DNA from 3 places in the Bradyrhizobium brasilense genome. Region 1 is predicted to be linked to each of the others. Evidence: predicted binding sites of a transcription regulator. Region 1 holds the regulator's gene; each other region holds the start of a gene.
The links. Region 1 encodes LexA, which represses DNA repair genes until DNA is damaged. Its sites were predicted from a motif close to TGTTCNNNNTGTGTTCNG; they were not measured.
Positions count from the first base shown of each region.

Region 2: the regulator LexA is predicted to act here: its motif matches at 6,368-6,385, upstream of QA635_RS28305 (ImuA family protein).
Region 3: the regulator LexA is predicted to act here: its motif matches at 1,873-1,890, upstream of QA635_RS35860 (ribonuclease T2 family protein).

Region 1 covers NZ_CP121669.1:4,523,538-4,530,941, reverse strand. Annotated here, with positions in the region: gene QA635_RS21280 (serine hydroxymethyltransferase) at 1-1,226, shown strand, start outside; gene QA635_RS21275 (hypothetical protein) at 1,314-1,469, shown strand; gene QA635_RS21270 (HAD family hydrolase) at 1,905-2,531, shown strand; gene QA635_RS21265 (molybdopterin molybdotransferase MoeA) at 2,558-3,769, shown strand; gene lexA (transcriptional repressor LexA) at 4,013-4,717, shown strand; gene QA635_RS21255 (hypothetical protein) at 4,973-5,401, shown strand; gene QA635_RS21250 (hypothetical protein) at 5,547-5,774, shown strand; gene QA635_RS21245 (ComEC/Rec2 family competence protein) at 5,771-7,404, opposite strand, start outside.
Region 2 covers NZ_CP121669.1:6,025,352-6,032,755, forward strand. Annotated here, with positions in the region: gene QA635_RS28290 (IS110 family RNA-guided transposase) at 1-260, shown strand, start outside; gene QA635_RS28295 (error-prone DNA polymerase) at 415-3,852, opposite strand; gene QA635_RS28300 (Y-family DNA polymerase) at 3,849-5,498, opposite strand; gene QA635_RS28305 (ImuA family protein) at 5,389-6,168, opposite strand; gene QA635_RS28310 (UdgX family uracil-DNA binding protein) at 6,552-7,404, shown strand, end outside.
Region 3 covers NZ_CP121669.1:7,770,796-7,778,199, forward strand. Annotated here, with positions in the region: gene QA635_RS35845 (DUF3617 domain-containing protein) at 303-833, opposite strand; gene QA635_RS35850 (hypothetical protein) at 877-1,176, opposite strand; gene QA635_RS35855 (hypothetical protein) at 1,343-1,819, shown strand; gene QA635_RS35860 (ribonuclease T2 family protein) at 1,933-2,619, shown strand; gene QA635_RS35865 (23S rRNA (adenine(2030)-N(6))-methyltransferase RlmJ) at 2,844-3,704, shown strand; gene QA635_RS35870 (cold-shock protein) at 3,966-4,178, shown strand; gene QA635_RS35875 (outer membrane protein) at 4,451-5,074, opposite strand; gene uvrC (excinuclease ABC subunit UvrC) at 5,342-7,404, shown strand, end outside.

The DNA.
Region 1 (7,404 bases):
CCCTTGCGCTCGAGGGCGAAGAGCGCCGCCAGCAAGACGGCGTCGAGCTGATTCCGTCGGAGAACTACACCTATCCCGAGGTGCTCGAGCTGCTGGGATCGGTGTTCACCAACAAGTATTCCGAGGGCTATCCGGGACGCCGCTATTACGGCGGCCAGGAATTTACCGACCAGGTAGAGAACCTTGCCCGACAGCGCGCTTGCGCGCTGTTCCGCGCCGAACATGCCAACGTTCAGCCTCTGTCCGGGTCGCCAATGAACCAGGCCGTGTATCTCGGCCTGCTGCAGCCCGGCGATACGATATTGGCGATGGACCTGTCACACGGCGGCCATCTCACCCATGGCGCGCCGGTGTCGCACATGGGGCGGCTCTTCAACTTCGCCCGCTACAAGACGCAGCCGTCAAACGGCGGCGCCATCGATTTCGATGAGCTCCGCGCCATGGCCCGGCACGTCCGCCCGAAGCTGGTGCTGTGCGGCTACAGCTCTTATCCGCGCGATCTGGATTATGCGTCCTTCAAGAGCATCGCCGATGAGGTGGGTGCGCTGACCATGGCGGACGTCAGCCATTACGGCGGCCTGATCGCCGGCAACGCCTTGCGCAATCCGCTCGATGCGGGTTTCGACGTGATGACGACGACATCGCACAAGACGCTTCGCGGGCCGCGCGGCGGCATCGTTCTCTGTCGCCGGGAGTTCGCCGGCAAGATCGACGCGTCGGTGTTTCCGGGACTGCAGGGAGGTCCGCACATGAACGTTGTGGCCGGAACCGCGGTCACGCTGAAGAAGGCATCGACGTCCGATTTTCAGGCCTATGCAAGACTGGTCATGCGCAACGCGAAGGTCCTGGCCGAAGCGTTGATGGAACGCGGCATGACGTTGATCACCGGCGGAACCGACAATCACATGATGGTTGTGGATACGGTGGCCAGCGTCGGCCTGGACGGCGGCGCGGCCGAGAACATCCTCGACGCCGTCGGGATCACCGCAAACAAGCAGATCATTCCCGACGATCCGCGGCCGCCGCTCAGGCCGAGCGGCATCCGCCTCGGGACGCCGGCGGCGACCACGCGCGGCATGGGCGAGCCCGAAATGCGCCTCATCGCCGAACTCATTGCGGAATCCCTCCGGTCGAAGGGAGATGCAGCGGTCGTCAAGCGACTGAGGTCGAACAGCGTCGAGATGTGCCGCGCTTTCCCCGTTCCGGGGATCGCGCCGCCCTCATAGGCAGCCGAGCCGCGTTCCTGTTCCGCGTCCGTCGCGTCACTCGGCAGGTCGTGAAGGTTCCCGGGGGAAGGACCGGAACGGAAATTGATGCTGTTCGTTGGACCGCATGATCTCGAAGACGGAGCGTCCAACGCCGTGACCCGGAAAACCTTGCAAGCACGCTCAGAACAGGCGCTCGTCGTCATCATTCTCAGCACCGGTGCGCTGATCGGTTACCTCGGCTTGGCGCTGTCCAGGCTGTGAGAGCGACGCCGGCGGGCACCAAGCCGCCGGCAGGCATCAAGTCGCTTGGTACCCTGAAAGCGCGCGCGCGTGCCACTGAGTTGCCCGACGCGGCAAGCCAAACCCCGCAGCAAAAATATAGGGTGAAAAGAGCAAGGCTCGGACAGATCATGTCGCGAGAATGCGGATGTTTGACGCACAAGCGACGACACCCGCCGTCGTCCCGGCCAAGGCCGGGACCCATTACCCCAAATCTCAATTGTTGCGCGACGCTGGGGCCACGATCCCGTTCCTGATCAAATGCGGTGGTTATGGGTCCCGGCCTTCGCCGGGACGACGGTGGTGTGCGCGGGAACGGTATCGCGATGAATGCAACGCCACGTGCAATCCACGCACCCGTCACTGAAATCGAGGACATTGCCGCCTGCCCGCAATTCTCGTACACGGTTTCACGCAATGACCTCGCAATTCACTCCCAACTCCGTCGACGTGTTGCTGTTCGATATCGGCCGCGTCGTGCTCGACATCAACTTTGACAAGGTGATGGCGCACTGGGCGCAGCATGCAGGCTGTGCGCCCGCCGAGCTCGCCACGCGCTTTGTCGTCGACGACAGTTTCAAGCATTACGAGATCGGCCGGATCGACGACGCGGCGTTCTTCGAAAGCCTGCGCCAAACGCTCGGCATCGACATCACGGACGCCCAGTTCCTCGAAGGCTGGAATGCGATCTTCACCGGCGAGATGCCGGGCATCGCCCCGCTGCTCGCGGCGGCCGCCAAGCGGATGCCGCTTTACGCCTTCTCCAACACCAATCCGGCCCATGTCGCGCATTTCTCGGTCAGCCATGCCGAGCTGCTCAGCCATTTCCGCAACGTCTTCCTGTCCTCGAGCATCGGCTTCCGCAAACCCGACGCCGAGGCCTATGATCATGTGGTAAAAGCCATCGGCGTGCCGGCGTCGCGGATCCTGTTCTTCGACGACCTGGCCGCCAATATCGAAGGTGCGCGGGCGCGCGGCCTTCATGCTATCCACGTGACGTCGACGGATGACGTGGCAAGGGCTTTGACCGCACTTGGAATTTGAACATTAGGAATTGAGGAGCTCTGAGCGTGGCCCTGATGCCGGTTGCCGATGCCCTGTCCGCCGTCCTCGCCGGCGCCGAACCGCTGCCGGAGGAGATGATCGCGCTCGATGCCGCCTACCACCGCACGCTTGCGCACGACCTCGCGGCGCTCCGCACCCAGCCGCCGCAGCCGATGTCGGCGATGGACGGCTATGCGGTGCGCGCCGCCGATGCGGCTGATCTAAAGGCCCGGCTCAAGGTGATCGGCGAAGTCGCCGCCGGCCGGCCGTTCGAGCGGACGGTCGGCGCCGGCGAGGCGGTGCGGATCTTCACCGGCGGCGTGATCCCCAATGGCGCCGACGCCGTGATCATCCAGGAAGACACCGCCGTCGACGGCGACCACATCACGATCTCGGAGGCCGCCAGCGTCGGGCGGCACATCCGCCAGGCCGGGGTCGACTTCCGTGCGGGCGAGGTGCTGCTCGCCGGCGGCAGCCGCCTGTCCGACCGCGCGCTGTCGCTGGCGGCCGCCATGAACTATCCGGAACTTGCGGTGCGCCGCCGCCCGAAGGTCGCGGTGCTGGCGACCGGCGACGAGCTGGTGATGCCGGGCTCGCAGCCCGGCCCCGGCCAGATCGTCTATTCCAACGGCTACGCGCTGCGGGCGCTGGCGCACGCCGAGGGCGCCGAGACCGTCGACCTCGGCGTTGCCGCCGACACGGTGGAGGCGACCACGGCGGGCATCCGCCGGGCGCGCGAGGCCGGTGCCGATGTCCTGATCACGACAGGCGGCGCCTCGGTCGGCGACCACGATCTCGTCAAGCGGTCGCTGGAAGCCGAGGGCGTCGACATGACGTTCTGGCGGATTGCGATGCGGCCCGGCAAGCCGATGATGCATGGCCGGCTCGGCGCGATGCGGGTGATCGGCCTGCCCGGCAATCCGGTGTCGTCCTATGTCTGCGCCTTCCTGTTCCTGGTGCCGTTGATTCGGGCGCTGAGCGGCCGGAAAGTGATTCATCATCGCCGTGCTAGCGCCCTGCTCGGCCGCGACCTCGCCGCCAACGACCAGCGCGAGGACTATCTGCGTGCGCGCCTCGAAGCGCGCGAGGACGGCACGCTGATCGCAACACCGGTGACGCAGCAGGACTCGTCGCTGCTCGGGAATCTCGCTGCGGCACGGGCACTTCTCGTGCGCCCGCCGTTCGCGGCGGCGGCCGTCAAAGGCAGCGAATGCGAGATCCTGACACTGCCCGAATAGGGTTTTCGCGCCCCGCCGATTGTGCGTTGCCCGACACGTTCACCGGAAATTAAGTGGTTGCGGAACACATATCGAACATATAGTGTCCGTTCATGATTTGTTTCGAGTACTGGTGCCTACATTCGGGAAGCCGCGTGGAAGCAGGTGCATTGAGCACATGCTCCTGAGGTCAGGCCCGGCCTGCAGGCCCCACCAGAAGAGTCTCGGAATCGAACGACGCTATCAACCGGGGGAATACTCGAGATGCTCACGCGCAAACAGTACGAACTACTGCGTTTCATCAATGAACGTCTGAAAGAGGCCGGCGTACCGCCCTCCTTCGACGAGATGAAGGATGCGCTCGACCTGCGCTCGAAGTCCGGTATCCACCGCCTGATCACTGCGCTGGAGGAGCGCGGCTTCATCCGCCGCCTGCCGAACCGCGCCCGCGCCATCGAGGTCATCAAGCTGCCCGAACTCTCGGCCGGCGGCGGCAACGGTCGCCGCGGCTTCACGCCCAGCGTCATCGAAGGCACCCTCGGCCGGCGCGCCAGCACGCCGCCGATTGCCGAGGACGACGGCAACCGTCCGGTCGCGGTCCCCGTGATGGGCCGGATCGCCGCCGGTACGCCGATCGAGGCGCTGCAGACCCGCAGCCACACCATCAGCGTGCCGCCCGACATGCTCGGCGCCGGCGAGCACTACGCGCTCGAGGTGCGCGGCGACTCGATGGTCGATGCCGGCATCCTCGACGGCGACATGGCGCTGATCCAGCGCAACGACGTCGCCAATACCGGCGACATCGTGGTGGCGCTGATCGACGAGGAGGAAGCCACCCTGAAGCGCTTCCGCCGCCGCGGCGCATCGATCGCGCTCGAGCCGGCCAACACCGCCTATGAAGTGCGCATCCTGCCGCCGAACCGGGTCCGCATCCAGGGCAAGCTGATCGGCCTTTATCGCAAATACTGAATTGCAAATACTTGCGGCGGCCGGGAACGAGCAACACGTCGGATCGTTCCTTGCATGATAGTGTAGCGTACGGCTTGCCCGATGCGCTCCGATACCTCTCCGCAGCGTCGCGTGTTTGTGATCGGAGCGATCTCGGACCAGTCGTACAATCGCCCAGAAACGAGCAGACGCTCGTTCGCTATCGTCCACTCTGGTAGAGGCCCTAATGCCTCAAGGAGAGGCACGGGTCGCTACCTCGAAATGAGGAGCCATCCGATGTGTGACTATAGTCTGCACGCCGTGGCATCGCGCCCCGCCATTGTCGGAGAGACGCTGATCACGACGACGTTCCGCGGCACGTCGACCCGCGGCTTTGCTTCGGAGAATGACCCCACTGTCGCGGTCTGCATGCTGCCGGGCACCGAGCTCGCTTTCGCCGAGAACGTTCGCTACGACAGCCGCTGGATCTGGACCAAGACGCTGAACTATCGCGTCGGCGTGTTCAACGAAGTCGAGCCCGACGTGCCTGATCGGCATCATGACGCGGTCGAATTCCCCGACGGCAGCCATGTGCTGGTGACCCAGCTGGTCGAGGGACAGCGCGTTAGCGTGCTGCAATTGCCGGCGCTGCATCCGCCGGTCGAGCAGAAGCCGAAGGTTGTGGAGCGGCGGCCCTCCGCATTCGCAACGCTGTTTTTGGGTTGAGCGCATCGTCGCCGCGGAATGAGCTATTCGGCGGCGGATGACCTAAGCAATTTCGGGCGACCCCGGACTCCCGCTTCCGGGGCGCAGAAGGAGATTTGCGTCGGCCGGCACCTTGGCGCATCATCGGGCACGGAGGACGTGCGCGGTGGTCGATAAGGTCACATGGCAAAAGGCTGGACGCGTCACGGAACCGGGCCGCTACATGTTCCGGTTCGGTTGGCTGACGGTAACGGCCGACGACCTGAAAGTCTGGGAGCAATTTCCCGAGGCTTCCTTCACTCTCGTCAAGAAGCCCGACGCCGGCCCCGATTCCGACGAATACCATCTCGGCCTGTTCGAGCTGCCGAGCGCGCCCTCGCCGGACCACGGCTAATCATCGCCCTGCAGATCGGTCTCGGCCGGCGTCGCATCCACCGCGGGCCGCGGCGCGGCGGCAGGCGCGCGCAGCGTCGTCTCGCTCTCGCCGTCGCCGGGAACCGCCGGCGACCACGGCCGGTCGATCCCGCCGGGCTTGACTGCATCGACGGCGTAGCCGTCCCTGCTCCGTCGCAGCACCAGCGCGCCGTGGCGGCGCAGCCGCTCGGCATCGATCACCGATGCCGCGCAGCCCTGCGGCGCCGGCCGCGTCGTCACGATCAGGCCTGCGCGCTCGCAGTCGTCCACCAGGGCCTCCGGCCGGGTCGCCAGCGCGACGAAGGCGCCGCCGGGTCCCTGGGTCACGCAGCCGCCGGCATCGCAGGAGACGCCCTCGCCGAGCGACGCATCGGTGGCGGTGCGCGCGTCGGCGTCCGCCGCCAGCCACTCCTTGACCAAAAATGCATCCTTGGCGCTGTGCATCAGATGCAGCCGTCCATCACCGCCACGCACCGCGACATTGCGGCCGTCGCCCGAGATCAGCACGTCCGGCTGCGGCACCCTGAGCGCCCAGACCGAGGCCACCAGCAGCAGCACCGCGCCTGACCAGCGCAGCGGCGTGCGCAGCAGCCCGAGCAGGATGATGCCGGCGCTCGCTGCGATCAGCGGCCCGATGCCGAACGCCGCCATGCGGCCGACCGCGCCCGGCAGTGCGGCGACCCATTGCGTCACCAGGATCATCCAGTCGATGCCAAGACCCATGATCGCCCAGAACACGCCGTCGAAGCCGAACGGCATGGCGACGAGCCCCAGCAGGCCGGCCGGCATCACGACCGCCGAGACCACCGGCATCGCCGCGAGGTTGGCGAGCAGCCCGTAGGGCGTCACGCGGTGGAAATGGAATGCGGCATAGGGCGTCGTCGCCAGCCCCGCCACCAGCGAGGCCAGCATCAGCATCGTGAGCTCGCGCCCGCCCCACAGCGCGACGCGCGCGGTCGGCGAATGGTCGGGCGACGCCAGCAGGTTCGGCAGTCCGATCTGCACCAGCGCCACCAGCCCGAGCGTCGCCGCGAACGACATCTGGAAACTGGGATGCACCAGCGCCTCCGGCGCGATCGCGAGCACGATCAGCGCTGCCACCGCCAGCGTCCGGAAGGTGATCGCGCGGCGGTCGACGATCACGGCGAGCAGCACCACGGCGGTCATGAAGAACGACCGTTGCGTCGCGACCTCCGCGCCCGACAGCAACAGATAGAACGCCGCGGCGACCAGCGCGGCCGCCGCGGCCCATTTCTTGATCGGATGCCCCGCCGTCAGCGCCGGAAACAGCGCGAGCAGCGCGCGCACCGCGAAGAACACGACGCCGGCGACCACGGCCATGTGGTAGCCAGAGATCGACAGCACATGGCCGAGCCCCGAGATGAACATCGCATCGTTGACCGGCGTCGAGATCGCGTCGCGCCGGCCGGTGAGCAGCGCGGTTGCGATCGCGCGCTGGTCGCCGTCGAGCGTGGTGCGGATCCGCGCGTCGATGGCGTCGCGCAGGCCCTGCATGAAGGCGGCGTAGCGCAGCGCAAAGCCGCCGGTCGCAGGCGGCTCCCTGGTCTTGACCGCGCCCATCACGAAGCCGGAGGCGCCGATGCCCTGGA
Region 2 (7,404 bases), 1.5 Mb from region 1:
CCGGTCTTGCCCCGTTCACCCGCCAGTCGGGCCGCTGGAAGGGCAAGAGCATGATCGGCGGTGGAAGGGCCAAGCTGCGCGCCGGGCTCTACATGGCCGCCCTGTCGGCCAGCCGATACCATCCGCAGCTCAAGGTCTTCTACCGACGCCTGGTGACCGCTGGAAAGCCCAAGATGGTCGCCCTCATCGCCGTTGCACGCAAAGTCCTCACAACCCTCAACGCCATGCTCAGGGACCAAAAACCATGGCAACCCGCTTGACGAAGAACACAGTCGCTGAGGTGCGAACTCTTGCGAGCCTCGAAGGATGCACGGCCCCGCTGGCAGTCGCGCGGAAAAAGCCGGGCCGTCGCCCTTCGAGACGGCCGCTCCGCGGCCTCCTCAGGGTGACGGTGAGAGAGCCGTCGCACGCGGTTCAATGGAAATCGCGGGACGGCGGCAGGATGCGGACGTTGCGCGGGTGGCGGATCTTTTGCGGCGAGTTGTCGCCGTGATCGCGGCGGTCGTCGTTGAGCGGCTCGATCAGCGCGGGGCCCGCCGGCACCGGATGCTTGCGGCTCAAGGCTTCATTGGCGAGGCCGATCAGATCGTGGGAGCGATCGGTCATGCGCTGCGCCACCAGATGCGTCACGCCCTCCGGGCTGCTCTGGATATAGCCCTCGACCAGGATCAGGCGCGCGCCCATCACCTCCTTGCGGTACTGCTCCATCACCTTCGGCCACACCACGATGTTGGCGATGCCGGTCTCGTCCTCCAGCGTCATGAACACGACGCCCTTGGCGCTGCCCGGCCGCTGCCGCACCAGCACGACGCCGGCACAGCGGACGCGGCGGCGGTCGTTGCTCTGGTTGATGGTGTGACAGGCGACGACGCGCTCCTTCGTGAAGGTGTCGCGCAAAAACTCCATCGGATGGCCCTTCAGCGACAGGCGAATGGTCTGATAGTCGGCGACCACCTGCTCCGGACGCGGCATCTCCGGCAGCGGCTTGGCGCCCTCATCCGGCTGCTCGCGTGCGGTGGCGGCCTCGAACAGCGGCAGCGGCACGTCGTCGGGCAGCCGCCGCACCGCCCACAGCGCCTCGCGGCGGTCGAGCCCGAGCGAGCGGAACGCATCGGCGTCAGCGAGCAGGATCAGCGCGCGCTTGGGCAGGCCGGTGTCGCGGGCGAAATCTTCCAGCGAGGTGAACGGCCGGCGGTTGCGCGCGGCGACGATGCGGTCGGCCCAGTCTGTCTCAACACCGTCATTCCGAGGATCGCGAAGCGAGAACCCGGAATCTCGAGATTCCGGGTCTGGTGCTAGCGCACCATCCCGGAATGACAGTTGAAGCTGTTTCAACTGCTCCTCGTCCTCATCCAGCCAGTGAAATCCGTCGATCTGGCGAAAGCCGAGCCGCACCGCGCAATGATCGCCGACCTTCTCCTCCAGCGTGTTCTGCGCAAAGCTGAAGGAGACATCGACCTCGCGCACCGTGACGCCGTTCTTGCGGGCGTCGCCGACGATCTGGGCCGGTGCATAGAAGCCCATCGGCTGCGAGTTGAGCAGGCCGCAGCAGAACGCATCGGGATGATGGTGCTTCAGCCATGAGGAGATGTAGACGAGTTGAGCGAAACTCGCGGCGTGGCTTTCCGGGAAGCCGTAACTGCCGAAGCCCTTGATCTGGTCGAAGCAGCTGCGGGCGAAGTCCGGATCGTAGCCGCGCGCCACCATGTTGCCGACCAGCTTCTCCTCGTAGCTGCCGATGGTACCGAGGTTGCGGAAGGTCGCCATCGAGCGGCGCAGGCCGTTGGCTTCCTCGGAGGTGAACTTTGCCGCCTCGATCGCGATCCGCATCGCCTGCTCCTGAAACAGCGGCACGCCGAGCGTCTTATGCAGCACGTTGTAGAGTTCGTCCTTGTCGCCCTGGTCGGGCGCCGGCGATGGATAAGTCACCCGCTCCTGCTTGTTACGCCGGCGCAGATAAGGATGCACCATGTCGCCCTGGATCGGACCGGGACGCACGATCGCGACCTCGATGACGAGATCGTAGAAGGTGCGCGGCCTCAGCCGCGGCAGCATATTCATTTGCGCCCGGCTCTCGACCTGGAACACGCCGAGCGACTCGCCGCGGCACAGCATGTCGTAGACTTCTTTTTCGTCCTGCGGGACGGTGGCGAGCTCCCAGTGCTCGCCCTTGTGGTCGGCGATCAGGTCGAAACATTTGCGGATGCAGGTCAGCATGCCGAGCGCCAGCACGTCGACCTTCATCATATGAAGCGCATCGACGTCGTCCTTGTCCCATTCGATGAAGGTGCGGTCGTCCATCGCGGCGTTGCCGATCGGCACATAGGTGTCGAGCCGGTCCTGGGTCAGCACATAGCCGCCGACATGCTGCGAGAGATGGCGCGGAAACTCGATCAGCTCAGTGGCGAGCTCGACTGCGAGGTTGATCATCGCATTTTTGGGATCGAGCCCGGCCTGGCGCACCTGCATGTCGTTGAGGCCCTTGCCCCAGCTGCCCCACACGGTGTCGGCGAGCGCCGCGGTGACATCCTCGGTCAACCCGAGCGCCTTGCCGACATCGCGGATCGCGCTGCGCGGGCGATAATGGATCACGGTGGCGATGATCGCGGCACGGTGGCGGCCGTAGCGGCGGTAGACATATTGCATCACCTCCTCGCGCCGCGAATGCTCGAAATCGACGTCGATGTCGGGCGGCTCCAGCCGCTCCTTGGAGATGAAACGTTCGAACAACAGATCGACCTTGGTCGGATCGACCGAGGTGACGCCGAGCACGAAGCAGACCGCGGAATTGGCCGCCGAGCCGCGCCCCTGGCACAGAATGTTCTGGCTGCGCGCATAGTGCACGATGTCGTGCACGGTGAGGAAGTAATGCGCGTATTTCAGCTCGGCGATCAGCGCGAGCTCCTTGTTCAGAGTGGTGCGAAGCTTTTCGTCGATCTCGCCGCCGAAATATTTGTCGACACCGGCCCAGGTCAGGTCTTCCAGATGCTGCTGCGCGGTCTTGCCCGGCGGCACCGGCTCGTCGGGATACTGATATTTGAGCTGGTCGAGCGAGAAAGAGATGCGCGTAGCAAAGCGCATGGTTTCCGCGATCGCGTCAGGCAGATCGCGAAACAACCTGACCATTTCATGCGCCGGCTTGAGATGCCGCTCGGCATTGGCCTCGAGCCTGCGGCCGACCGCCTCGATCGTGGTCTTTTCGCGGATGCAGGTCAGCACATCCTGCAGCGGACGGCGCGCCGGATGGTGATAGAGCACCTCGTTGGTGGCGATGAGCGGCACGCCGGCGTCAGTGGCGAGGCCATGCAGCCGCGCGAGGCGGCGCCTGTCGTCGCCGCGATAGAGCAGGCTTGCGGCGAGCCAGACGCCGTCGGCGGCGCTTGCCTTCAGTTGCGCAAGGATATCGAGCGCATCGGTAGCCTCGAACCGATGCGGCAGCGCCAGCACCAAAAGCTGGCCTTCGGCGAAGTCGAGGAGGTCGGCGAGCTTCAGATGGCACTCGCCTTTCTCGATCCGCACGATGTCGTCGCCGCGCTTGCCGCGGGTCAGGAGCTGGCACAGCCGGCCATAGGCGGCGCGATCGCGCGGATAGACCAGGATGTCGGGCGTAGAGTCGATGAAGACGATGCGGGCGCCGATCAAGAGCTTTGGCGGATGGGCGACCTTCTCGCTGTCGAGCTCCTTCCAGGCGCGCACCACGCCGGCCAGCGTGTTGTGATCGGCGAGCCCGATCACGGGAATCCCGAGTTCGCTCGCCTGATGCACATAGGCGCGCGGATCGGAACCGCCGCGCAGGAAGGAGAAATTGCTGGTGATGCCGATCTCGGCATAGTCGGGTGGAGGTGTGCTCATGCGAACAGCCCATGCACATACCAGTTGGCCGGAACGGGCTTGCCCTCCTCGTCCCGCAGCTCGCTCTCGTAGAGGCCGTCGCGAAAGATCCAGAAGCGCTGGCCCTCGGCGTCCTCGACGCGGAAATAATCGCGCGTCAGCGACGCGCCGTCCTGCTTCCACCATTCCATCGCGATGCGCTCGGGACCCTCGACCCGCACCACCTCGTGCTGCGCGCGCCGCCAGGTGAATTGATGCGGCGGACCGTCGGGCACGGTCGCGAACGGCACCTTGATCGGTTCGGGCCGCTCGAACAGCCTGAGCGGACGCAGCGGCGGTTCGCCGGCGACGCGCTCCGGCCAGGCGGCGGCGCTGGCCGCGGCCAGATGATGCTGCGCCGGCAGCGCGAGCGCCGATCGTTCGGGGATGTGGCTTTCCAGTGGCAGATGCACGACGACGCGTTTTCCGCCGATGCGCGCGGCGATGCGATCGATCAGCGCCGAGAGCTCGTCATTGTCGTGTATGGTGGCGTCGAGATCGCGCTGCTGCTGCACCACGATCTCGGTGCGGCCGGCAGCGAGGCGAATAAGATCGAAGCCGAAGCCGGGATCGAGCGGATCGTTCAGCGCATCGAGCCGCTCGCGGAACAGGCGGTCGATCATCTCGGGCCGCGTCACCGGACGCCCGGTCTCGACCATGATCGCGCGCACCGCGCCGTCAGTGCGGAAGAAGCTCGCCTCCAGCTGCCGGGCGCCCTTGCCCTGCTTGTCCATCGCCGCAACCAGCATCTTGGCGAGGCTTGAGAGCGTTAGCGCGATCACGGTGTCGGTCGCGATCGGCTCGGGGAAACGCTTCTCGACGATGTAATCGGGCAGCGGCTTGCGCGGGCTGATCGGGGCATCGCCCTGCCCGAGCGCGTGGCTGAGCAAGGTGGTGAAGGCCGCACCGAACCGCGCCGAGATTTCATGCGGCGCGCGCGAGGCGACATCGCCGATGGTCTTCAAGCCGGCGCGGCGCAGGCCGGTGGTGACAGCGGCATCGGCACCGAGCGCCGACACCGGCAGCGGGCCGACCGCCGCCGCTTCCTCGCCATCGGCGACAATCTTGCCCGAGGCGGTGCGCGTCAGCGTACGCGCCGCGATCGAGGTGCTGGCAATCGCCGCGCTGACGGCAAAGCCGCGCCGGCTCAGCGCCCCCGTCACGGTCTGCAGCAGCGCGCGCTCGCCGCCGAACAGATGCGCGCAGCCGGTGATGTCGAGAAACAGCCCGTAAGGCAGATCGAGCGCGACCAGCGGCGTGAAGCGATCGCACCAGTCGGCGATGTCGTTCAGCGTCTTCAGATCGGAAGCGGGATCGGCATCATAGACCGTGAGCTCCGGACAGATCGCCCGCGCATTGGCGAGCGGCAGCCCGATCGACAGCCCGGCGCGCACCGCGGCCTCGTCGATCGCGTGCAGCAGGATGGCGTTGTGGTCTTTTGCGACGACGACGCTGGGGAGTTCTGCTTTCTTCGCCTCTCCCGCTTGCGGGAGAGGGAGCCCTGCCACCTCCCGTGCATCAACTTGCGAGGCGATGTCCTGCGCGAGCTTGCGTTTGATGCGGTCGATGGGCAGGCGTGGCAGCCACAGGCTGAGGATACGCCGACGGTTCACTGAATTGGCACTCATCACATTTCCATTCCATGATCCATCGCCCGACCGGGCCATGACGATTGCGCACGAGTTCGGCCTCGAAGCGCGGCGTGCCCCACACCCTCGCGGCATTGCCCGGCGGCGAATGCGCCGCGCGCACGATCCAGCGCGTCTCCGCGGTCGAGGGGATCGGAGTTGCCGCGATCCGCAGCACCAGCGCGGTGACGCCGGAGGCTTGCGCGGCCAGGGTCAGTTTGCGGCTGGCGACGAGATCAAGCTGGCGCGCCTGGCCCCAGACCTCGAGCACGACCGCGCCGAGCGCATCGCAGGCGAGCGCGTCGGCCGCGGTGCGCAAACCGCTGTCGACATCGGCGGCGCGCACCGTGACCAAGAGGCGCGGATCGAGGCCGAGCTCGGCAAGCCCGCGCATCGACAGCGCGCCGTTTTCGCGATCGGAAAAATCCTGCCGCACCCAGACCAGCGGCTTGCGCGCCGACAGCCGTCCGGCGAGCCCCGCAATGAAGCCGGTCGCCGCGCCGCCCTGATGGCCGGCTGCGAACACCTCGTGCAATGTTGCCGGCGCAAGCCCGCCGCGCAGCATCGCATCCGCGCCGGCGTGGCCGAGCGCGACGCGGTTCGGCATCGCCGCATCCGATGGCGCCTCGATGCGCGCGATGCTGCCGCGCAGAGACGCAAGCGTCCCCATGCGTGCGGCGGCGCATGATCCGCCAAAGTGTGAGCGGTTTGGCGACAAGATCATGCGCCTTTCTTAAAAAAGAGGAGCGCGATCGGACGCAAAACCGGCGACCACTTTTGCTGATCGCGCTCCGGCATATGCGCCGCTCCTTCCAACCAAAATTTGAGGCCGTCACTGGTCTGAACAGAGAACCAGGGACTGGCTCATTTGTTCATGATATGTTCTAATATAAAGCTAACAGGGCCCGCGGAGTCAATCGGATTGGTGAGCTCATTGATTCATGAGTGGAATCAATGGGATTCAGCAGCCGCCGACCGGACGGGCCCTGATCTTCCGCAGTGTTAGCCACGCAGGCCCCGAAAATGGCGGCGTGACGGAAACGGAGCAATCGCATGCGCATCATCGTGCTCGACAACGACACCGATTTCGAGGGCTGGCGCAAGGCCGCGCGGCGATTGGCGCTGAACGATGTGAAGCCCGCGGAGATCATGTGGACCGTACGCAGCGACGACGAATTGTCGTCGGCATCCTGCGTGAATGAATTGCCGGATACGCCGCAGGCGCGGTTCAATGTGTCGGCCAAATTCGTCGAGCTCGCAAAGGCCGCGATCCTGCATCGCAGTGACGAACGCTTTGCCCTGCTCTATCGCCTGCTGTGGCGGCTGCGCAGCCGTCACGATCTGCTCGGTGCGACCGATGATCCCGATGTCACCGAGGTCCACGCGATGGCGCGCGCGGTCTATGTCGATATCGACAGGATGCATGCGCATCTGCGCTTCCGCGAGATCGGCCGCGAGCGGACGGCGCATTACGTCGCATGGTTCGAGCCGGAGCATCGCATCGTCGAGCTTGCCGCGCCGTTCTTCGCCGGCCGCTTCGCCGACATGCCGTGGTCGATCCTGACCCCCGACGTCTGCGCACATTGGGACGGGCACGCGATCTCGATCACGCCGGGCGTCGCCAAATCCGAAGTGCCGACCGAGGACCGGCTCGAGGAGGCCTGGCGGCGTCACGACAACGGCCGCTTCAATCCCGCACGGCTGAAAGTGATGGAGATGCCGCAAGCCTATTGGAGGAACCTGCCCGAGGACTCGATCATTAAGCCTCTGATCGAAGACGCAATGCGCATGACCAGCGGCCCCTTCATCGCACGCAAGGCGGCCGAGCCGCAGAAGCGGCAGGATACGCCGATGCCCCGCAAGCAAGTTCAAGGCAAGCAAGTTCAAGACAGGCAAGCTCACGACA
Region 3 (7,404 bases), 3.2 Mb from region 1:
TTGCGGGCTCCTCAGGATGAGGTCTTGTTCTGCGGCACAATAGTAGACCCTCATGGTGAGGAGCGCCGCTTGCGGCGCGTCTCGAACCACGAGGCCAAGCACTTGCGCGGTCGCCAAGGGGCATATGCGATGGCCCTAGGGGTGACGGGGAGGGATCGGATGGATTGCACATCGCCTCAGCGCAAGATTGCTTTGCAATTTTGTCGCGAGCTACTCGAAGTGATGGTGGTGCAAGCGGCGCAGCCTCTCAGCATGCGAGGCGATGCATTCAGGCGCGCGGCAACAGCCGGATGCGCTGCGCGCTACTTCTGCTTGGGCAGGAGGCTCTTCAGCTTTTCCATGTCCTTGACGTTCATCTTCATGCCGCCGGGCATGATGATGTCGCCGGCCTTCTGGTCGCTCTTGCAGGCGCCGAGCCACTTCGCCTCGATGGTCATCGTGGTGTCGCGCGAGCCGGCCGCGCCGCCCTCGGCATGCGAGGTGCTCTTCACCGTGTAGGCGGAATTAAAATCTCCGACGATCTCGGCATGGCTTTGCATCGTCATGCCGGCGACGCTGCAGACGCTGTCGCTGACATAGCCGGTCGCGGTCTTCTGGATATCCTGCTTGGAGCAGACTTCCTTGGCCATCGGCGAGGCCGCCGCACTCATCTCCTTGTCGGTGGTCTCGTCGGTGCAGTGCTGCATGGTGATTTCCGGCATCGGCCCGCCGGTGCGCACCATCTTCATCTCCCACAGACCGGCCTTGCGGATCGGCAGGTCGACGGCACTTGCGGCGCCAGCGGACAGGACAAGGCACACAGCCGAACCAAGCAAGGCAAGCTGTCGGGTCATGCGGTCGGCTCCCGGCTGAACGATCGAAAGATCTGGTGCGCGCTCAGTAGAGCGTGCGCAGCGGCCTCTGGGCTGCGCCATAGGGCACCCAGCGACAGGCGAAAGAGATGTAGCCGCCCGGATAGTTCTGCATCGCAAGGAACTTGACCACCTTGCCGTAGGAGGCGCAGTGATCGACGGCGAGCTGCCGGGCGTCGTTCTGGGTCGCCAGCGTATAGGCGATGATACCGCCGGTATCATTGCCCTTGAATGGCGGCACCGGCTGCATCCAATCCGCCCGCGCCGGCACAACGGCCAGCATCCCGCAAACGGCAACCAGGCAAGCGGCCAATTTCCTTCGCATCGCAGACTCCATTTCGCTTCGAGCCAACATAGAGTGCGCCGGCGACCGTGAAAAGAACGAGCCGGCTCCCCAAAGTGGACTTCTCCGCAGGTGTTGCCGCCCTGCACTTGACCTTGCCGGGGCTTCGCGGCACCGTCCGCGGCATCGGATAATCGGGTGGATTCGCATGCGCAACCTGTTCAACTCCCGCAATAAACTCGGCCGCAAGCTCGGCCTCGGCGCCGCACTCGTAGTCGGCTTGCTGGCTTTCGGGGGTACGGCCCAGGCCGCCAATCCGCTCGAAATGAACTTCTGGCTGTCCGGCCCGCGCTATGACGGCAATGTGGCCCCATGCGAGAAGGCCCTGACGGTCATCAGCACGCAATTCCAGGAAAAGGAAGCCACCTTCTGGAATTCGCCGCTCGTGATCACCGGCTTCAACGGGATTCACGAAACCGCCTTCCGTCCCTGGCAGTCCGACAATATTCCGCGCCGTTATTGCACGGGCGAGGCGATGCTGAGCGACGGCAAGGTGCGCAAGGTGCACTATTCGATCATCGAGGATGGCGGCTTTGCCAGCATCAATCAGGGTGTCGAATGGTGCGTCGCGGGGCTCGACCGCAACTGGGCCTATAACCCGTCCTGCAAGGCCGCCCGGCCCTGATCTCCGACCAGACTGCTAAAGCAGGAGCCGCCGCCATTTGGACGGCGGCTTTTTGTTCTTGAAATGTTCTCGCGGCCTGCTAGGCTCCGGGCGGTCGAGTGAGGGAGCGTTTGATGCCTCGGTTGGACACGATTTCCCGATTTTTGATTTCGGTTGCCATTATTCTGTGCAGTGCGGTTGGGGCCTCGGCCCAGGATCGCCGCCAGAATGCGCCCGGTGAGTTCGATTTCTATGTGCTGTCGCTGTCGTGGTCGCCCTCGTTCTGCGAGGCGGCGAGCGAGCGCGGCAACAACGGCCGCGGCACGCAGGCGCAGTGCGGCGGACGGCCCTATTCCTTCGTGGTGCACGGCCTCTGGCCGCAATATGAGCGGGGCTTTCCGGAATACTGCCAGCGGCCCTCGCCGCGACTCGCCCGCAGCATCATGAGCTCGATGCTCGACCTGATGCCGGCGCCCGGGCTGATCTACAACGAGTGGGACAAGCACGGCACCTGCTCCGGTCTCGGCGAGCGCGCCTATTTCGAAGCCATCCGCAAGGCCCGCGCCACGGTGAAGATCCCCGAGGAATTCCTGCAATTGTCGGAGCCGAAGACGGTCGCGCCCGACGAGCTGGAAACGGCGTTCATCAAGGTCAATCCTGGCCTCAGCAACTCCGCGATCTCGGTGACCTGCGACAGCAAGCGGCTCAGCGAGGTGCGGATCTGCCTCAGCAAGGATCTGCAATTCCGCTCCTGCGAGGAAATCGATCGCCGCGCCTGCCGCCGCGATCAGGTGCTGATGCCGCCGGTTCGCGGTGGCTGAAACTCTCTGCGTCATGGCCGGCAGACCCGCGCCGCGAGTCGTCGCGCAGAACGCCCCGGCCACCTGCGCCATCGCGAAACAAGCAAGATAAGGCGCAGATGCCCGGGAGCCGGCTACGCCAAGCTCGGACGTTAACCCCGCCGAAGCCTTAGCGAAGGCCGGGACAAGCCCGGGCATGACGAGTACAACATGCGCACCCTTTGGGAGCGCAGCACGATCATCACATGAACTACCGTCACGCCTTTCATGCCGGCAGCTTTGCCGACGTCATCAAGCACATCGTGCTGGTGCGCATGCTCACCTATCTGCAGGACAAGCCGGCGCCGTTCCGCGTCATCGACACCCATGCCGGCGCCGGCCTCTATGATTTGACGTCGAGCGAAGCGCAGCGCGGCGGCGAATGGCTCACCGGCATCGCCCGGCTGATGCAGGCGCGGCTCTCCGACCAGGCATTGCCGCTGATCGCGCCCTATCTCGACATCGTCAGGGCATTCAATCCGAAAGGCGAGCTGAAAGCCTATCCTGGTTCGCCGTTGATCGCTCGGGCGCTGCTGCGTCCGCAAGATCGCCTCACCGCCTGCGAGATCGAACCGACGGCGCGCAAACAACTGATCGACGCCTTGCGACGCGACGCGCAAGCGCGCGTCGTCGATCTCGACGGCTGGATGGCGCTGCCCGCATTCGTGCCGCCGAACGAACGGCGCGGCCTGGTGCTGATCGATCCGCCGTTCGAAGCGAAGGACGAGTTCGAGCGGCTGGCCAGCGCTTTCACGGAAGCGTACGCGAAGTGGCCGACCGGCTCGTATCTTTTGTGGTACCCCGTAAAAACCCGGAGAGCCACCGATGAGCTAACGCGCAGTGTGGTCGCTGCAGCAGCAAGCAGCCGGCCCGCCGGCAAATGCCTGCGATTGGAATTCAGTGTGGCACCGCAAGAAGCAGGCGCAGGCCTCGTTTCCACAGGGCTTTTGCTGGTGAATCCGCCGTGGACGCTGGCGAATGAGTTGAAGATCATCCTGCCCGAACTCGAGAAGCCGCTCGGTCAAGGCGGCGCGGGACGCTTCAGACTCGAGACGCCTAAACCATGATCGACACCTCCTACTGAAAAGTTCAATTTTGAGCATAGGCAATTTGCGCGGAACCGTATTATGCTCATCCTGTTACGACTGGCTTTACGTTCCGCTTCCGCGAATGGTTGCGGCGGAGTGACAAGGCCGAAATAAAATCCAGGCGGACCGGCGGCGTGACGCCGGCCTGTTCAGGTGGCCAAGCTTCCGACAAGCGAATGTCGGTCAACCGGTACGCGGCGTGCGCGTAGCGGTGGAGCAATACGGGGGAGGAGTTTCCCGATGGCCATGACTGGGACAGTCAAGTTCTTCAACGGAGAGCGTGGCTACGGCTTCATCAAGCCTGATGATGGCGGCCGCGATGTGTTCGTTCACATCACAGCCGTCGAGCGTGCAGGATTGAAGGACCTGACTGAAGGACAACGCATTACGTTCGAGGTTGAGCCCGACAAGAAGGGCAAGGGCCCGAAGGCGGTCAACCTGGTGGTCTCATGACGAGCGCTCGCGATGCGCGGCTCGGGATGAACACCGAATGAGGCGTTGCGTGTGAGTTGACTGCCGAGCGCGGCTAGCGCTCGCTGGATGACCACCTGCATGATGCGGACGCGACTGGCGGTGCCGCATATCCCACACGTGCGGCCCACCGATTGGATTCGCGGACGCCGCGGCGTGTATACGGTCGTGCGCGACGTTGAGATCATCAACACAAAGAAAAACCCGGCCGCGCAAGGCGCGGCCGGGAGTTGATGGTCGACGTTTTCTTGTTCTCAGAAGTGATAGTTGATGCCGGCGCGAACCAGGCTGAAGCTGTAGCCGTTCGACACGCCACCGGTGATCGTGAAATTGCTGTTGGCAAGGTCGACGTAGAGATACTCGATCTTGGCGCTCCAGTGCGGGGCGAAGCCCATTTCGGCGCCGGCACCGACGGTGAAGCCCGCATTGGTGTGGCTCTCCGTGATGCCGAACGTCTCGCCGCGCAGCTCGCCGAAGGCGAGACCGCCGGTCGCGTAGAACAGCACGTTGTTGACCGCATAGCCGGCGCGGCCGCGCACCGTGCCGAACCAAGGGTTGGAGAACTTCCACGGCGCGAACCGGTCGTCGGCTGTGGTGCCCTGGATATCGGCCTCGATACCGAACACCCAGGGGGAGCCGTTCTGGAAGTTGTAGCCGGCCTGCACGCCGCCGACGAAACCGGACGGCTTGGTCGGGTTGTTCTCGACCGAGCCCCAGCCATAGCCGACATTGCCGCCAAGATAGGGGCCGGCCCAGCTATAGGCATTGAGCGGCTGATAGACGGTATAGGGCGATCCGTAATTGAGGTCGGCCGACGCGGCCGAGGTCGTCCAGCCTGCAACGATCAGTGCCAGCGCACGCGCAACAAACCGGGTCATTGGTACTCTCCAGAACGCAACTGCCGCAGCCCGCCGGCGAGGGCCGGCGTGGTTACGGAATTCCACTTTTTTCGCTAAGGTTTATCGAGAGTTTTAAGTTAAAGGGCTGTTAAGCCCGGTTACCGGCCCGCTCATCAGTCTTAACAAGGTGTTACGCACCCCTTCCCGACGGTCCGCGCAGGGCCGGTAACCTACTGCAATCGAGGTGCTTTTTGTTGGCGCCGTCAGCGCTGGCGACCGGTCGCCCAAGCACTTAGTTTACGGCCCATGGTTCACGATTCTCCCGAGCGCCCGACGCCGGCCCCCAAGGTTGACTCCAAGGCTGCCCCCAAGCCACGGCGCGGTTCAAAGTCCGACCTGCCACAGGACGATCTGGCGCTCGATACAAGCGACGTCGATCCCGAAACCTCCGCCGCCGAGGAGGAGGACGAGGCACGCCTGCCCGAGGCTTCGGAGGACGGCGCCGAGGCGGTCGCCGAGGGCACGCTCTCGGTCGGACATGCCGCGATCGAGAACGCGGTCCGCCTCGCCCCGACCTCGCCCGGCGTCTACCGCATGCTCAACGCCGCCAACGACGTGCTCTATGTCGGCAAGGCGAAGAACGTCAAAAAGCGGCTGTCGTCCTATGCGCGGGCCAACGCGCCGCTGCCGGCGCGCATCCTGCGCATGATCGCGGCGACCACGCAGGTCGAGATCGTCTCGACCATGACCGAGACCGAGGCGCTGCTGCTCGAAGCCAATCTGATCAAGCAGCTCCGTCCGCGCTTCAATGTGCAGCTGCGGGACGACAAGTCGTTTCCCTATATTCTGATCACCGGCGACCATTGGGCGCCGCAGATCCTCAAGCATCGCGGCGCGCAGTCGCGGCCCGGGCGCTATTTCGGCCCGTTCGCCAACGCAGGCGCAGTCAACCGCACCATCACGGCGCTGCAGCGCGCGTTTCTGATCCGCTCCTGCACCGACGGCTTCTTCGAAAGCCGCAGCCGGCCCTGCCTGCTCTATCAGATCAAGCGTTGCGCCGGTCCCTGCACGCGCGAGATCGACTTCCCCGGCTATAGCGAACTGGTGCGCGAGGCGACCGAATTCCTCTCCGGCCGCAGCCACGCCGTGAAGGAGCTGCTCGCGGCCGAGATGGAGAAGGCTTCCGGTGAGCTCGAGTTCGAAACCGCGGCACTGTACCGCGACCGTCTCGCGGCGCTGTCGGCGATCCAGTCGCAGCAGGGCATCAATCCGCGCACGGTCGAAGAGGCCGATGTGTTCGCGATCCACCAGGAGGGCGGCTATTCCTGCGTCGAGGTGTTCTTCTTCCGCACCGGCCAGAACTGGGGCAACCGCGCCTATTTCCCCAAGGCCGAGAAGAGCTTCACGCCCGAGGAGGTGCTGTCCTCGTTCCTCGCGCAATTCTACGACGACAAGCCGCCGCCGAAGCTGATCCTGCTGTCGCACGAGATCGAGGAAGGCGCGTTGCTCGCCGACGCGCTGTCGGTCAAGGCCGGATCCAAGGTCGAGGTCTCGGTGCCGAAGCGCGGCGAGAAGAAGGAGCTGATCGGCCACGCCCTCACCAACGCGCGCGAGGCGCTCGGCCGCAAGCTTGCCGATACCGCGACGCAAAGCCGGCTGCTGGAGGGCATGGTCTCGACGCTCGGCCTGCCGCACACGCCCAAGCGGATCGAGGTCTACGACAACAGCCACATCCAGGGCACCAACGCGGTCGGCGCGATGATCGTGGCGGGACCCGACGGCTTCATGAAAAACCAGTACCGCAAGTTCAACATCAAGTCCGAAGGGCTGACGCCCGGCGACGATTACGGAATGATGCGCGAGGTGCTGGAACGTCGCTTCAAGCGATTGCTGAAGCCGCCGGAGGGCGAGGCCGCAGCCAAGACGAAAGCGGACGACGATTCGTTCCCGCAATGGCCCGATCTCGTCATCATCGACGGCGGCCGCGGCCAGCTCAACGCGGTGCGGGAGATCTTCCAGAATCTCGGGCTGACCGAGGTCTCGCTGATGGCGGTGGCCAAGGGTCCGGAGCGCGATGCCGGGCGCGAAACCCTGTTCATGCCCGACCGTGAGGCCATCAAGCTGGAGCCGCGGGACCCGGTGCTCTATTTCATCCAGCGGCTGCGCGACGAGGCCCATCGCTTCGTGATCGGCTCGCACCGCAAGCTGCGCAAGAAGGACATCCGCGAGGCCGGCCTGCAGGAGATCCCGGGCATCGGCCCGTCCCGCAAGCGTGCCTTGCTGCACCACTTCGGAACGCTCAAGGAGATCGAGCGGGCCTCGATCGCCGACCTCGGCAAGGTTCCCGGCGTCAGCGCCGAGAGTGCCCG